2 regions of the Massilia sp. DD77 genome follow, and region 1 is predicted to be linked to the other one. Evidence: predicted binding sites of a transcription regulator. Region 1 holds the regulator's gene; the other holds the start of a gene.
The links. Region 1 encodes sigma-54, which starts transcription at its own class of promoters, with help from an activator protein. Its sites were predicted from a motif close to TGGCANGNAANCTGCTTT; they were not measured.
Positions count from the first base shown of each region.

Region 2: the regulator sigma-54 is predicted to act here: its motif matches at 3,667-3,684, upstream of V7778_RS01465 (TldD/PmbA family protein).

Region 1 is NZ_JBAMDH010000023.1:91,060-98,522, reverse strand. Features, by position in the region: gene hpf (ribosome hibernation-promoting factor, HPF/YfiA family) at 17-376, opposite strand; gene V7778_RS15590 (RNA polymerase factor sigma-54) at 434-1,915, opposite strand; gene lptB (LPS export ABC transporter ATP-binding protein) at 1,921-2,676, opposite strand; gene lptA (lipopolysaccharide transport periplasmic protein LptA) at 2,676-3,248, opposite strand; gene lptC (LPS export ABC transporter periplasmic protein LptC) at 3,288-3,896, opposite strand; gene V7778_RS15570 (KdsC family phosphatase) at 3,904-4,434, opposite strand; gene V7778_RS15565 (KpsF/GutQ family sugar-phosphate isomerase) at 4,434-5,456, opposite strand; gene V7778_RS15560 (monovalent cation:proton antiporter-2 (CPA2) family protein) at 5,547-7,463, shown strand, end outside.
Region 2 is NZ_JBAMDH010000002.1:62,398-69,860, forward strand. Features, by position in the region: gene V7778_RS01455 (TldD/PmbA family protein) at 1-379, opposite strand, end outside; gene V7778_RS01460 (TldD/PmbA family protein) at 544-1,878, opposite strand; gene V7778_RS01465 (TldD/PmbA family protein) at 1,890-3,524, opposite strand; gene V7778_RS01470 (class I SAM-dependent methyltransferase) at 3,898-4,689, shown strand; gene V7778_RS01475 (S1C family serine protease) at 4,808-6,355, shown strand; gene V7778_RS01480 (aminotransferase class V-fold PLP-dependent enzyme) at 6,364-7,463, opposite strand, start outside.

The DNA of each region.
Region 1 (7,463 bases):
CCTGCTGCCTGTCAGGTCAGGCTGCAGCGGCTTCTTCGCTTCCTTGATCCGGCAAGCGTTTGATCGCTTGGTGGTTATGGTCTTTCAACATCTGCTTGTGTTTCAGAACCTGTCGATCCAGCTTGTCCATCAGCGTGTCGATTGCGGCATACAGGTCTTGGGCGACACTGGCCACGTGCAGGGTCTTGCCGGACACCTGGACATTGATTTCAGCTTTTTGCCTTTTTTCTTTTTCAGTGAGGTTGTCGACGGCAAGGAAGACGTGGGTGTCGATCACTTGATCGAAATGCCGGATGATGCGCTCGAGCTTATTCTGAACATATTCACGGATAGCGGGAGTCACTTCGAGATGGTGGCCACTGATTGTGAGGTTCATACACACTCCTTTGAAAAGGCGCGCCGCCCAGGCACAAGGCGGGAGTGGGCAACGCTGTTACAAAGCTTTGCGGAGGCTGACGGGAGGGATCTTGAGCGCTTCACGGTATTTGGCGACCGTCCTGCGCGCAATGACCATGCCTTGTTCCCCGAGCATCTCCGCGATCTTGCTGTCGGATAAAGGATTCTTAGGGTCTTCTGCTCCTGTCAATTGCGCGATGAGAGCGCGGATCGCCGTCGAGGAGGCTTCTCCCCCCGCTTCGGTGGCGACATGGCTTCCGAAGAAGTATTTCAACTCGAACATGCCGTGCGGGGTCAGCATGTACTTCTGCGTTGTAACACGAGAAATTGTGCTTTCGTGTAGGCCTAGTGTATCAGCTATCTCACGTAAAACAAGGGGCCGCATGGCAACCGCGCCGTGGGAGAAAAAGTTCTTCTGTCGCTCGACAATGGCCTCGGCCACGCGCAGGATGGTATCGAAACGCTGGCGCATGTTCTTGATCAGCCACTTGGCTTCTTGCAACTGCGAATTCATCTGCCCTTCGCACTTGCCCTGCTTCATGAGCGAGGCGTAGAGGCTGTTCACGCGCAGGCGCGGCATCACATCCGGGTTCAGCATCACGGCCCAGCCGTTCTTGGCGCGGCGCACGATCACATCCGGTACCACGTAGTCTGACACGTTCGACGCGAAGGCCGCGCCCGGGTGAGGATTGCACTGGCGCACTACGGCCTGCACTTCGCGCAGGTCTTCGTCGTCGCAGTCCAGCGCCTTCTTGAGCTTGCTGTACTCGCGCTGGGCGAACCAGCTCAGGTAGCCTTCGACGATCTTCAGCGCCAGGCGCCGCGTCACCATCGGCACGCCCGGCATGCGGCGGATCTGCAGCGCCAGGCATTCTCCCGCGCTGCGCGCACCCACGCCCACCGGATCCAGGCTCTGCACCAATGCCAGGGCGCAGCGCAGCTCGTCCATGTCGATCTCGAGCTCTTCCGGCAGGCGGGCATGGATCTCGTCCAGCGGTTCTTCCAGGTAGCCGTTGTCGTCGAGCGCGTCGATCACCAGCTCGGCCAGCGCGCGGTCGCGCGCGGAGCAGCCGGTGACGCGGATCTGTTCCATCAGGTGCTCGCGCAGGTTGATGGCGCTCGCCTCCAGCTGCGGGCGGCCATCCTCGTCCTCGCCCCCGCCGGAGCCGCCGCCCGAGCCCCAGTCGGCGTCCGACGCGTCGCGTTCGGCGTCGCCGCCCTCGAAACCCTCGCCGGCTTCGCTGGATGCCGCGGGCGCGGCTTCGCCTTCCTGCGCCGGGGCGGCCGGCGCCGGCGCCTCGCCGTTGGGAGGCGCGTTGTTGATCGCGCCGTCGGCCAGCAGCCGCACCGAGCGGTCGAGCGGATCGTCCAGCCGTTCGAGCAAGGGGTTATCGGACAGGATCTGCTCGATCTCCTGGTGCAGTTCGAGCGTGGACAACTGCAACAGGCGGATCGACTGCTGCAGCTGGGGCGTCAGTGCAAGATGCTGCGATGTGCGGAGTTGCAGGGATTGTTTCATGTCTTCTACATGCGGAAGTGTTCGCCCAGGTAGACGCGGCGCACGGACTCATTCGCGATGATGTCGTCCGGCCGGCCCGAGGCCAGCACGGCCCCCTGGTTGATGATGTAGGCGCGATCGCAGATGCCGAGCGTCTCGCGGACATTGTGGTCGGTAATCAGGACACCGATCTTGCGCTCTTTCAGGAAGCGCACGATGCGCTGGATCTCGATCACGGCGATCGGGTCGACGCCCGCGAAGGGCTCGTCCAGCAGCACGAAGCGCGGGTTGGTGGCCAGCGCGCGCGCGATTTCCACGCGGCGGCGCTCGCCGCCCGAGAGCGACATGGCCGGGTTCTCGCGCAGCTTCTCGATCTGCAGGTCGGCCAGCAGGGTGTCGAGGCGTTCGCCGATCTGTTCCTTGCTCAGCGGCCGGCCGTCGACCTGCTGCAGCTCGAGCACCGCGCGGATGTTCTCCTCCACGGTCAGCTTGCGGAACACCGAGGCTTCCTGCGGCAGGTAGGACAGGCCCAGCACCGCGCGCCGGTGGATCGGCAGGCTCGAGATGTCGGTGCCGTTGATGTCGATCGAGCCGGCGTCTGAAGGCACCAGGCCGACGATCATGTAGAAGGACGTGGTCTTGCCGGCGCCGTTCGGGCCCAGCAGGCCGACCACCTCGCCGCACTCGACCTGCAGCGAGACGTCGCGCACCACCAGGCGCTTGCCGTAGCTCTTCTGCAGGCCCTTGACGATCAGGGTGCTGCCGCTGTCGCGTGCCTCCATCATTGCTTGCCCGCCGCGGGTGCCGCCGCCGGCGCCGGCGCGGCGCGCTTGGGCGCCAGGATCAGGGTGCCGCGTCCGCCGCCGACCTTGCTCTGGCCGCTGGCGTCGTTGCGCACGCTGGCGACTTCCTTGCGGTTGTCGTAGGAGATGAAGGGCGCATTGATCTCGTTGGTCACGCGCTTGCTCTCGAGTTCCTTGACCACGGCGTCCGAGAAAAGCTTGACCATCTCGATGCGTTCGTCGTATTCGATGCGCTGGGCCTGGCCTTCGACCCACAGGTCGGGGCCGCCGTCGCGCTTCTGGCGGAAGGTGGCGACCTTGCCCGGGTTCGCGGTCAGGGTCACGCTCATGTAGCCTTCCGGCGTTTCCTTGACCAGGGCGCGGTCCGACTTGAGCACCAGGGTGCCGCGGGTGACGACCACGTTGCCGGTCAGGATACGGGTCTGGGTGACCTCGTCGACGTCGAGCGAGTCGAAATTGATGACGGCCTGCTTGAGCGAATCGGCGCGCTCGGCGAAAGCCGGGAGCGACAGCAGGGAAAGGCAAAGGGCAGCGAGGTGTTTCTTCATCATGTTCTGGTCCTGGGTTGACGCGGCGCTGTCATGAACGGCCTATTGGCGCGCGCGTGGCGGATAGACGATCTGGCCGCGGCTGGCGATGTGCATCTTCTGGGTCGCGTTGTTGGCCACCATGCCGGTGCCGCGTACGCTGGAAGCGCCCAGCTGCATCTCGATCGGCTGATCGGTCTTGAGGATTTCTTCGTCCGGCAAGGCGGTGAGCGCCTGGGTGCGCACGCGCAGCGCTTCCGACCTGGCGGTGCGCGCACGCTGCAGGTCGACGTTGCCGAGCATGTCGACGCGGTGTTCCTGGTGATAAATGCGGGCGCGGTCGGCGGTGACCGTCATCGGCGGACGGCCCGGCTCGACACCGCGCAGCACCGGCTGCACCACGGTCGAGACGTCGCCCTCGGGGATATGGGTCAGGCGCTTGCCCGACACCACGTAGCTCGGCTGGCCGCCCTCGGTCATGCGCACGAAGGAGAAGTTCTCGACGATGTAGTCGGGCTCCGTCGGCGGCCCGCCAAGGCGCGCGCCGGCGTCGTCGCCGTCGAAGGCCTGCAGCAGCCAGAAGCTGCCGAAGGCGCAGAAGACCGCGATCATCATGATCGTCAGGAGCTTCCAGCGGTGCGCGGTGCGCTTGTTGTTCAGGTAGCCGACCATCGCATGCTCAGGCGAAGTAAGGCGCGAGCGCCTGTTCGTAGGTGCCCTGGGCGCGCATCACCAGGTCGCACACCTCGCGCACGGCGCCGCGGCCGCCCGCGTTGCGCGTCACGTAGTGGGCGCGGTGCTGGACTTCCGGGTGGCCCGAGGGCACGGTGACCGCGAAGCCCACGCGCGTGAACAGCGGCAGGTCGATCACGTCGTCGCCGATGTAGCCGCACTCTTCCGGCGTCACGCCGGTCTTGGCGAGCAGCTCGGCGAAGCCGATGCGCTTGTCGTGGAAGCCCTGCCAGACGTGGGTGATGCCCAGGTCGGCGGCGCGCTTGACCACGATCGGCGAGTTGCGCGCGCTGATGATGGCGGTCTGGACGCCGGTCTTGTTCAGCAGCTGGATGCCCAGGCCGTCCAGCACGTTAAAGGTCTTGGTGACTTCGCCGTCCGGGCCGTAGGTGAGGCTGCCGTCGGTGAGCACGCCGTCGACGTCGAAGATCATCACCTTGACGCGCGCGGCCCGTTCCATGTGTGCGAGCGGCAGCATCAGATCACCTTGGCGCGGGTCAGGTCGTGGATGTGCAGGGCGCCGACCAGGCGGTCGTCCGCGTCCACCACGAGCATCTGGTTGATGCGGAATTCCTCCATCACGGCGACGGCGTCCACCGCCAGCTGCTCCGGATGCACGCGGCGCGGGTTGGCGTGCATGACGTCGCGGATGGTGAGGTTCGAGAAGTCGTGCATGCGCTCGATCAGGCGGCGCAGGTCGCCGTCGGTGAACACGCCGATCGGGCGGTTGTCGGCGTCGACCACGGCGGTCATGCCCATGCCCTTCTGGGTGATCTCGAGCAGGGCCTTGGCCAGCGGCACCTCGGGCGCCACGACCGGGATCGCCGCCCCGCTGCGCATCACGTCGCGCACGTGGGTCAGCAGGCGGCGGCCCAGGGCGCCGCCCGGGTGCGACAGCGCGAAGTCTTCCTCGCGAAAGCCGCGCGCATCGAGCAGGGCCACGGCCAGGGCGTCGCCCATGGCCAGGGTGACGGTGGTGCTGGTGGTCGGGGCCAGGTTCAGCGGGCAGGCTTCCTTGTCCACCGCGATGTTCAGGTGGACCTCGGCCAGCAGCGCCAGGCGCGAGGCCGGCTTGCCGGTCAGGGCGATCACGTGGGTGCCCATGCGCTTGACCGCCGGCAGGATGTCGAGCAGCTCGCTCGACTCGCCCGAGTTCGAGATGGCGATGAAGACGTCGTTCGGCGTGACCATGCCCAGGTCGCCGTGGGCGGCCTCGCCCGGGTGGACGAACATGGCCGGGGTGCCGGTCGAGGCCAGGGTGGCGGCGATCTTGCGGGCGATGTGGCCCGATTTGCCCATGCCGGACACCACCACCCTGCCCTTGCAGGCGTACAGCAGGTCGGCGGCGCGCACGAAACTGTCGTCGTCGCCCAGGCGCGCATGCAGGGCGCGGATCGCGTCGGCCTCGATGGCCAGGGTCTCGCGGCCCAGTTCCAGGAGCCGGCGCGCCTGGCTCTCGTCAAAACTTTTCAGCATTGTTTTTTCATCGGTTACACTCATACCAGAAGTATAAACGAATTGGGAAAGCAAAAAACTTGCCAGTCATAACAAACAACAACACCGACCGTCCTAAGGACTGGAACAGGGCCGATGCATTCCGGACTTGAACTGACCCTGCTCCTGCTGGGCTGCGCCGTGCTCGGCGTGGTTGCTTTCCGCATGCTCCACCTGCCGCCGATGCTCGGCTACCTCGCCGTCGGCGTGCTGATCGGCCCCCATGCCCTGGCCCTGGCCGACGACAGCCCGGCCACCCACGCGCTGGCCGAATTCGGCGTCGTGTTCCTGATGTTCTCCATTGGACTGGAATTCTCCCTGGCCCAGCTCAAGGCGATGCGGCGCATCGTCTTCGGGCTGGGCATGGCGCAAGTCGTATTGACCATTGTGGCCACCATGCTGTTCGGGCAGCTGATCTCCATGCTCACGCCGCAGCTGAACATCAGCTGGCAGGCCGCCCTCGCCCTGGGCGGGGCGCTGGCCATGTCCTCGACCGCGATCGTGGTCAAGATGATCACCGAGCGCCTCGAGCTCGAGAGCGAGCACGGACGCCGCATCATCGGCATCCTGCTGTTCCAGGACCTGGCGGTGGTGCCGCTCCTGATCCTGATTCCCTCGCTGGCGCGCAACCCGGAAGACCTGCCGGCCACCCTCGGCCTGGCGGCCCTGAAGGCGGCCGCGGTGCTGGCCCTGCTGCTGTTCTTCGGCCAGAAGCTGATGCGGCGCTGGTTCACGGTGGTGGCCAAGCGCCGCTCGCAGGAGCTGTTCATGCTCAACCTGCTCCTGGTGACCCTGGGCGGGGCCTGGATCACCGAGCAGGCCGGCCTGTCGCTGGCGCTGGGGGCCTTTGTGGCCGGCATGCTGATTTCCGAGACCCAGTACAAGCACCAGGTGGAAGAAGACATCAAACCCTTCCGCGACGTGCTGCTGGGGCTGTTCTTCATCACCATCGGCATGCTGCTCGACCTGCAGATGGTGCTGGCCAACTGGTGGCTGGTGCTGGCGCTGCTGGTGCTGCCGGTGCTGCTCAAGTTCGCGCTGATCGCCGGCCTCGCCAAGCTGTTCGGCTCCTCGGACGGGGTCTCGATGCGCACCGGCCTGGCGCTGGCCCAGGCCGGCGAATTCGGCTTCGTGCTGCTCAACCTGGCCTCGGATTCGAAGCTGATCGATCCCTTCCTGATGCAGCTGGTGCTGGCCTCGATGGTGCTGTCGATGCTGGTGGCGCCCTTCATGATCGCCAACATGGACAAGATCGTCATGAAGGTCGCGGCCAACGAGTGGATGATGCAGTCGCTGGCGCTGACCCAGCTGGCGACGCGCACCATGAAGACGCAAAAACACGTGATCATCGCCGGCTTCGGGCGCAGCGGCCAGAGCCTGGCGACCCTGCTGAGCGAGGAAAAGCTGCCCTGGTACGCGCTCGACCTGGACCCGGAACGGGTGCAGGAAGCGCGCGCCGCCGGCGCCAATGTCTCCTACGGCGACGCTTCGCGCCGCGAAGCCCTGATCGCGGCCGGCGTCAACCGCGCCAGCGCCCTGGTGATCACCTTCGCCGACACCCGCCTGGCCCTCAAGCTGCTGCACCTGGTGCACGAGCTGGCGCCGAACCTGCCGGTGATCGTGCGCAGCCACGACGACAGCGACCTCGATCTCCTCAAGGCCGCCGGCGCCACCGAGGTGGTGCCGGAAGCGCTGGAGAGCAGCCTGATGCTCGCCTCGCACGCGCTGGTGATGCTGGGCGTGCCCCTGCGGCGCGTGGTGCACCGGGTGCAAGCCGCGCGCGACGAACGCTATGCGGCGCTGCGCGGTTACTTCCACGGGTCCGGCGACATCACGGACGATCCCGAGCACACCTATGTGCGCCTGCATTCGGTGACCCTGAGCGATGGCGCCGCGGCGGTCGGCAAGCGGCTGGCGGAACTGCGGCTGGATGAAGTGGGGGCCGAGGTGACGACCCTGCGCCGCAGCGGCGAGAAGCTCGAGGCCGGGCCGGAGACGGTGCTGCACGTGGGC
Region 2 (7,463 bases), on a different contig from region 1:
CGTTGGCCTTGGCGATGGCGACCGCCTGGCGCGCGGCATCCGCCACGCCGTCCGGGGTCATGTTGTTGGTCGAGGCGAAGCCGTAGGCGCCGTTGGCGATCACGCGCACGCCGACGCCGCTGGACTCGGTGTTGCTGATGTTCTCGACGTTCAGGTCGCGCGTGATGATGAACTGGTTCAGATAGCGGCCGATGCGCACGTCGCAATACGACGCGCCGGCCTTGGTGGCGGCGTTCAGGGCGACGTCGGCCAGGGCCTTCTTCGCCGCGGCGGCCATCGGGTTCAGGAGCTCGTCGGCGGCGATGGCGTTGCCGAAGACGGGGATGATCATGGCGCCCGCGGTGCCGGCGCCGACTTTGAGGAAGGTACGACGTTCCATGTTTGTTTTCCGTTAGCGTTCGCCCTGCCGCCAGCTTATGCCCGTCGTCTCCGCGAAGGCGGGGATCCAAGTTTTACGCCTACCGCTGCGCTACGAACTTGGGTCCCCGCCTGCGCGGGGATGACGGGCTAAGGGTGCGGGCTCACTGTTACGTGCTTCGGTGCTTAAACAGCGTCCGACAGCGACGTGAAGTTGAAGTCCCGAATCTTCATCGACGGAATCAGCATCGAATAATTCGCCTCATCCCCGCCGATCACCACCGGCTTGCCGATTTCCTCGATGTTGTTCAGCATCGTCACCGGACTCTCGTTGAAGCGGAAGTTCTTCACCGGGTGCTTGATCTTGCCGTTCTCCACGTAGAAGGTGCCGTCGCGGGTCAGGCCGGTCAGCAGCACCGATTGCGGGTCCACCATGCGGATGTACCAGGTGCGGGTGACCAGGATGCCCTTCTTGGTGTTGGCGATCAGCTCCGTGGTCGACTTGTCGGTGCCGGCCATGATGATGTTGCCGGCGCTGCCGACGGCGCGCTGGCCCTTTTTCTTGGCCCAGAACTGCGAGTAGTCGAGCGCATTGATGCGGCCGTCCTTCACCAGCTGCACGCGCTCGCGCGGCAGCATGTTGTTGTCCCACGGGAGCACCGGCACGTCCTTGTCCCACGGGTCGGACCAGATGTTGACCTGCTGGTCGAACAGCTTGTCGCCCAGGCGGTTCGCGCCGCCCTGCTTGGACAGGAAGCTGCGGCCCTCGTCGGCGCTGCGGGCGCTGAAGCCGTTCAGCATGAAGCCGACCAGGTCGCTGGTGGCGGCCGGTTCCATGATCACGGTGTAGCGCCCCGGCTCCAGCGCCTTGGCCTCGACCGAGCGCAGCGCCTTTTCGATCGCCACTTCGGCCGCTTCGCGCGGGTCGAATTTGGCGACGTCGCGCGCCGAGCGCTTCACCCAGCCGGAGCCGCGGCCGTCTTCGGTGCGCACGGTACAGGTGAAGTCGAGCGAGGTGGCGACCTGGTGGCCGAACACGCCGTTCGAGTTGGCGACGGTCTCGAAGGACGAGCGGTCGGTGAAGAAGCCGGCCGAGACCAGGCCCTTCTTGCGGCAGGCTTCCATCGCATAGGCCGCCGCCTGGGCGCGGTATTCCGGATCGATGTCGGCTGTGCGCTGGACGAAGGTCTCGGAGTTCTTGTAGCCGGTCTTGGCGATCGCGGGCATGAACTCCGGATTCGCCGGCGCCAGGCGCGCCAGGTCTTCGGCGCGGCGCACGGCGCGCTCGAGCGACTTGTCGTCGAACTCGTTGACGGTGGCGGTGCCCTGCTTGTTGCCGAAGGCGACCTGCACCTGCACGCGGGTGTCGTCGGCCAGGCCGGCGGTCGAGACGGCGTTGCGCGCAAAGCGGATGTTGCCGATGCGGCTGCCCTCGATGTTGACGATGCACTCGTCGGCCTTGGACAGCGACAGCACACGGTCGGTGATGCGCTTGGTTTGTTCCTGGGTCAAGATGCTCATGGGTCCCGTCCTTAGCCGATCTTGCGAGCGGTATTGATCACGTTGATGCCGTTGAAGCGCGTGGTCGAGGAACCATGCGAGACGATCGAGATCTGCGGCGGCTGGCCTTTGCCGTCGAAGAAGGAACCGCCCATGCGCCAGTCGCGCTCGTCGCAGATCGCGCTGCAGGCGCTCCAGAATTCCTGGGTGTTGGCCTGGTAGGCCACGTCTTCCAGCATCTGGCCGATCTTGCCGTCCTTGATCTCGTAGAACAGCTGGCCGCCGAACTGGAAGTTGTAGCGCTGCTGGTCGATCGAGAACGAGCCGTCGCCGACGATGTAGATGCCCTTCTTGATGCCCTTGACCATCTCGTCCGGGGTGAGCTTCTTCTTGCCGGCGGCCAGCGAGACGTTCGGCATGCGCTGGAACTGCACCGAATTCCAGCTGTCGGCGTAGGAGCAGCCGTGCGATTCGGCTTCGCCGATGATGTGGGCCTGGTCGCGGGTGGCCTGGTAGTTGACCAGGATGCCGTCCTTGATGATGTCCCACTGCTTGGTCTTGACGCCCTCGTCGTCATAGCCGACGCAGCCCAGCGAACCCGGCCGGGTCTTGTCGGCGTACAGGTTGACGATCGGCGCGCCGTACTTGAAGCTCTTGGTCTGCCATTTGTCCAGGGTGGCGAAGCTGGTGCCGGCGTAGTTCGCCTCGTAGCCCAGCACGCGGTCGAGTTCCGTCGGGTGGCCGACGTTCTCGTGGATGGTCAGCCACAGGTGTTCCGGCGACAGCATCAGGTCGTACTTGCCCGGCACGACCGACTTGGCGGTCAGCTTGCGCTTGGCGTCGCGGCCCGCGGCCTTGGCGTCCTCGATGATGTCGTAGCTCTCGGTGTACAGGGTGGCGACGCCGCCGGCGGCCTTGATCTTGTGCTCCGGGCGCGCGTCCAGGTATTCGTAGCCCTTGCCCACCGGGGAACTCAGGCCCGAGCGCGAGCGGAACTTGCCGGTGGCCTTGTCCACGGCGGTGGCCTGGAACGGCGCCCAGAGGCGGTGCACGTCCTGGTCGATGTAGGAGCCGTCGGTCGAGGCGAAGTACTTCTGCTGGTTCACCTGGAACAGCATCGACTGCATGAAGTTGGCGCCGTTGTCCATGCCGGCCTTGTTGGCGGCGATGAGCAGGTCGGCCTTTTCCTTGATCGGCACCGCGCGCCAGTCCTTCTTGATCGGGGTGGCCCAGGACACGTCGCCCACGCCCTTGACTGGTGCAAGGCGCACCGGTTCGGACTGCAGCTTGGCGTTGGCCTTGGCGATCGCCACCGCCTGGCGCGCCGCGTTGGCGATGCCGTCGCTCGACATGTCCGAGGTGGCGGCGAAGCCGTAGGCGCCGTTGCAGATCACGCGCACGCCCACGCCGGCCGACTCGGTGTTGGCGACGTTCTCGACATTCAGGTCGCGGGTGACGATGAACTGGTTCAGGTAGCGGCCGATGCGCACGTCGCAGTAGCTGGCGCCGGCCTTGGTGGCGGCGTTCAGTGCGACGTCGGCGAGCGCCTTCTTGGCGGCGACGGGCATGGTGCTGAGCAGTTCTTCCGCGGCGATCGCACGGCCGAACGGGACCAGCATCGAACCGAGCGCCATGCTGCTGAAATTGAGAAAAGTACGACGTTCCATAGGGTCTCCTGGGTATCCTCTCGGGCAGCGGTTCCGCCTGCACAGCACGGCGCCGCTCTTGTATGTACAGCGCTTCTGGGAACTTCGTCGTCTCCGATGAGGAAGACGGCAAACTTCTCAACCTTAGACTAAAGTTTTTGGTTAGGCAATCTTTATGCCACCACCCGAACGGCGTCAAGTGGCTGATTCGATGCCGTTCAACCGCGTCCGTCCAGGTGTCCGCGCACTGTCCGGCTGTCCGGTCCGGACAGGCCCGGACAATCGGACATATGCATGCACGACACGCTTGACTGCCCGGCCGCACTGCCCGATCATCAGCGCGGCGGCAGCGGCGTTCCGCCCTGCCGACGACAATCACCATGGAGACGCATCGATGAAACGACTGATCCTGGCCGCCATGCTGGCCACCGGACTGGCCGGCGCCGCGCAGGCGGACGACGCCCTGAAGGCCGCCATCGCCGGCGAACACCGCAGCGCCGCCAACAAGGCGCGCGACGTGTACCGCCATCCCTACGAGACCCTCAGCTTCTTCGGCATCAAGCCGAACATGACGGTGGTGGAACTGTCGCCCGGCGGCGGCTGGTACACCGAGATCCTCGCCCCCTACCTGCGCGACAAGGGCAAGCTGATCGTCGCCGGCGGCGCCATGGTGCCGGAAAACCGCGGCGCGATGGCGCTCAAGCAGAAGTTCGACGGCGCCCCGGCGGTCTACGGCAAGGCCGTGCCGGCCGTGTTCGCGCCGCCGTCCACCTACCAGATCGCGCCGCCGAACAGCGCCGACATGGTGCTCACCTTCCGCAACCTGCACAACTGGGTCGGCAACGGCGACGAAGCCTTCAAGAACACCCTGAAGGAAATCCACAAGGTGCTCAAGCCGGGCGGCGTGCTGGGCGTGGAAGAACACCGCCTGCCGGCCTCCATGCCGCAGGACGCCAAGGCATCGAGCGGCTACATGCACGAAGCCTGGGTCATCAAGACGATCGAGGGCGCAGGCTTCAAGCTGGCCGGCAAGTCCGAGGTCAACGCCAATCCGAAGGACACCGCCGATCATGAGAAAGGCGTGTGGACCCTGCCGCCGGTGCTGGCCAACAAGGACAAGGACCGCGAGAAGTACATGGCGATCGGCGAGAGCGACCGCATGACGCTCAAGTTCGTCAAGCAATAAGAAAGCCCGCCGGGGGAGCGGCGCCGCGGCCCCCCCGGTGACGATCGGTGTATTTCCATTTGCGCCGCAGGTGTATATTCTTCCGGTTGAGCACACACCACCGCAACCGAAGGAATTCATGAAAATCTACCGCCTTGCCGCCCTGGCGCTTGCCGCATCGAGCCTGGCCCACGCCCAGGACAGCACCCCGCAGACCACGCCCGTGCCGCCCGCCGCCACGACCCGGACCGCCGCGCCCGCACTGCCGGCGATCGAGGCCTCGGTGGTCAAGATCTTCTCGACCGTGCGCCGTCCCGATCCCTACAAGCCCTGGACCAAGTCCTCGCCGCAGGACATCACCGGCTCGGGCGTGATCATCGAGGGCAAGCGCATCCTGACCAACGCCCACGTGGTCAACTACGCCAGCCAGGTGGAAGTGCAGGCTTCGCAGTCGGGCGACAAGGTGTCGGCCAAGGTGGTCGCGATCGCGCGCGGCCTCGACCTGGCGGTGCTGGAACTGGAAGACCCCAGCTTCTTCGACAAGCGCCCGCCCGTGAGCCGCGCCGCGGTGCTGCCGGACGTGCGCGAGCAGGTGTTCGCCTACGGCTATCCGGTGGGCGGCAATTCGCTGTCGACCACCAAGGGCATCGTCTCGCGCGTGGAATTCGTGCCCTACACCTCGTTCAGCTCGGGCCTGCGCATCCAGATCGACGCGCCGATCAACCCCGGCAACAGCGGCGGCCCGGTGATCGCCGGCGACAAGATGATCGGCCTGGCCTTCTCGATGGCGGCCGGCGCCCAGAACATCGGCTACGTGATCCCGAACGAGGAGATCGAGCTGTTCCTGCGCGACGTGGCGGATGGCCGCTACGACGGCAAGCCGCTGCTGCACGACAGCATCCAGACCCTGGAGAACCCGGCCCTGCGCCAGTACCTCAAGCTCGACAAGTCGGTCGAGGGCGCGGTGGTGCACCGGCCCTACCGTACGGACTCCTCCTGGCCGCTGAAGGAATGGGACGTGGTCACCCACATCGGCGAGTTCCCGGTCGATAACCAGGCAATGGTGAAGCTGGGCTCCAACCTGCGCGTGCGCTTCCAGTACCGCATCCAGCAGGTGGCGAAGAACGGCAAGGTGCCGATGACCATCGTCCGCAACGGCAAGAGCATGAAGGTCGAGGTGCCGGCCACCGGTCCGCGTCCGCTCCTGATTCCGGACCTGAACGGCGGCTACCCGCCCTACTTCATCTATGGTCCGATCGTGTTCACCCGCGCCAGCGCCGAGTTCCTGAGCTTCATCGGCAACAACGCCGGCGCGATGCATGGCTATGCTTTCAACGCCAGCCCCTTGATCACGCGCCGCGGCGATTCGCCCGATGCCGAGCACGAGGAACTGGTGGTGATCAGCGCGCCCTTCTTCCCGCACAAGCTGGTGAGCGGCTATTCCAACCGCTTCGGTTCGGTGATCGAGTCGGTCAACGGCAAGCCGGTGCGCAGCCTGGGCCACCTGGTGGCGCTGCTGCGCGACCTCAAGGACGAGCAGATCGTGCTGCGTTTCGAACAGCGCTACGGCGAGACCATCGTCCTGCCGCGCAAGGCGATCCTGGACACCACCGAGGCGATCCTGACCGACAACGGCATCCGTGCGCAAGGCTCGGATGACATGCTGAAGGTCTGGAACGGCAAGTAAGCTGGCCTTCAGGTCCGGGCGGCGAGCGCCCGGATCGCTTGCGCCAGCCGGTCCAGCTCGGGCTTGCGGGTAAACCAGGACGGGGTGACGCGGACGCAGCCGCCGCCCGCCGCGCCGCTGCGGGCCACGGTGAAGATGCGGTACTCGTCCGCCAGGGTGCGCGCCAGCGCCGCATTGGCTTCGAAGCTGGTGCGTCCCTTCAAGCGGAAGGAGGTGATGGCGCCGGCCATGCCCGCTTCCTCCGGCGTCAGCACCTCGACCTGGGGCAGGTCACGCACCTGGCGCACCCAGTGGTCGCGCAGGCCGCGCAGGTGCGCGCTGCGTTCGGCCAGCGGTATCCTGGCATGGAATGTCAAGGCGGATGGAATCGTCATGACGGCGGCGGCGTTGGTCGTCCCCGTGTGCGCCCGCGCGCGGATGTCGGTCTCCGGGAACAGGCTGTTGCCCCGTTCGACGGCGATGTCCTGCAGGCGATCGGCGCGGATGTAGAGAAACCCCAGTCCCAGCGGCGCGCCGATCCACTTGTGCAGGTTGGCGCCGACGAAGTCCGCGCCCAGGGCGGGAATCCGGTAGTCCAGCTGGCCCCAGGAGTGGGCGGCGTCGAGGATGACGTCGACATTGCGTCCCTTGGCGAGGCGGATGAGTTCCTCGACCGGCAGCACCAGTCCGGTGCGGTGGCTGACGTGGGTGAGCAGCAGCAGGCGGGTGCGCGGATGGGCGCGCAGCGCCTTGTCGTAGGCGTCGATCACGCGCTGCCGGGTCGTCGGCTCGGGCAGCTCGACCTTGACCAGCCCGCAGCCGTGGCGGCGCGCCTTGTCCTGCATGGCGTCGATCATCGCGTCGTAGTCGAGATTGCCCACCATGAGGGTGTCGCCCTCCTTCAGCAGGCGGTAGTTCGCGATCAGGAGCTGGAGCGACTCGGTGGCGCCGCGGGTGAGCGCGATTTCGCCGGTGGCGGCGCCGGCGTAGGCCGCCAGCGTGGCCCGGATTGCTTCGACACCCTCGCGGTCGAATTCGCGGCGCAGGAAGTGGGAGTTATTCCGGTTGAGGTAATCGATGTTGCGCTTGAAGTCCTCGGCCACCGGCCTGGCCATGATGCCGTAGTAGC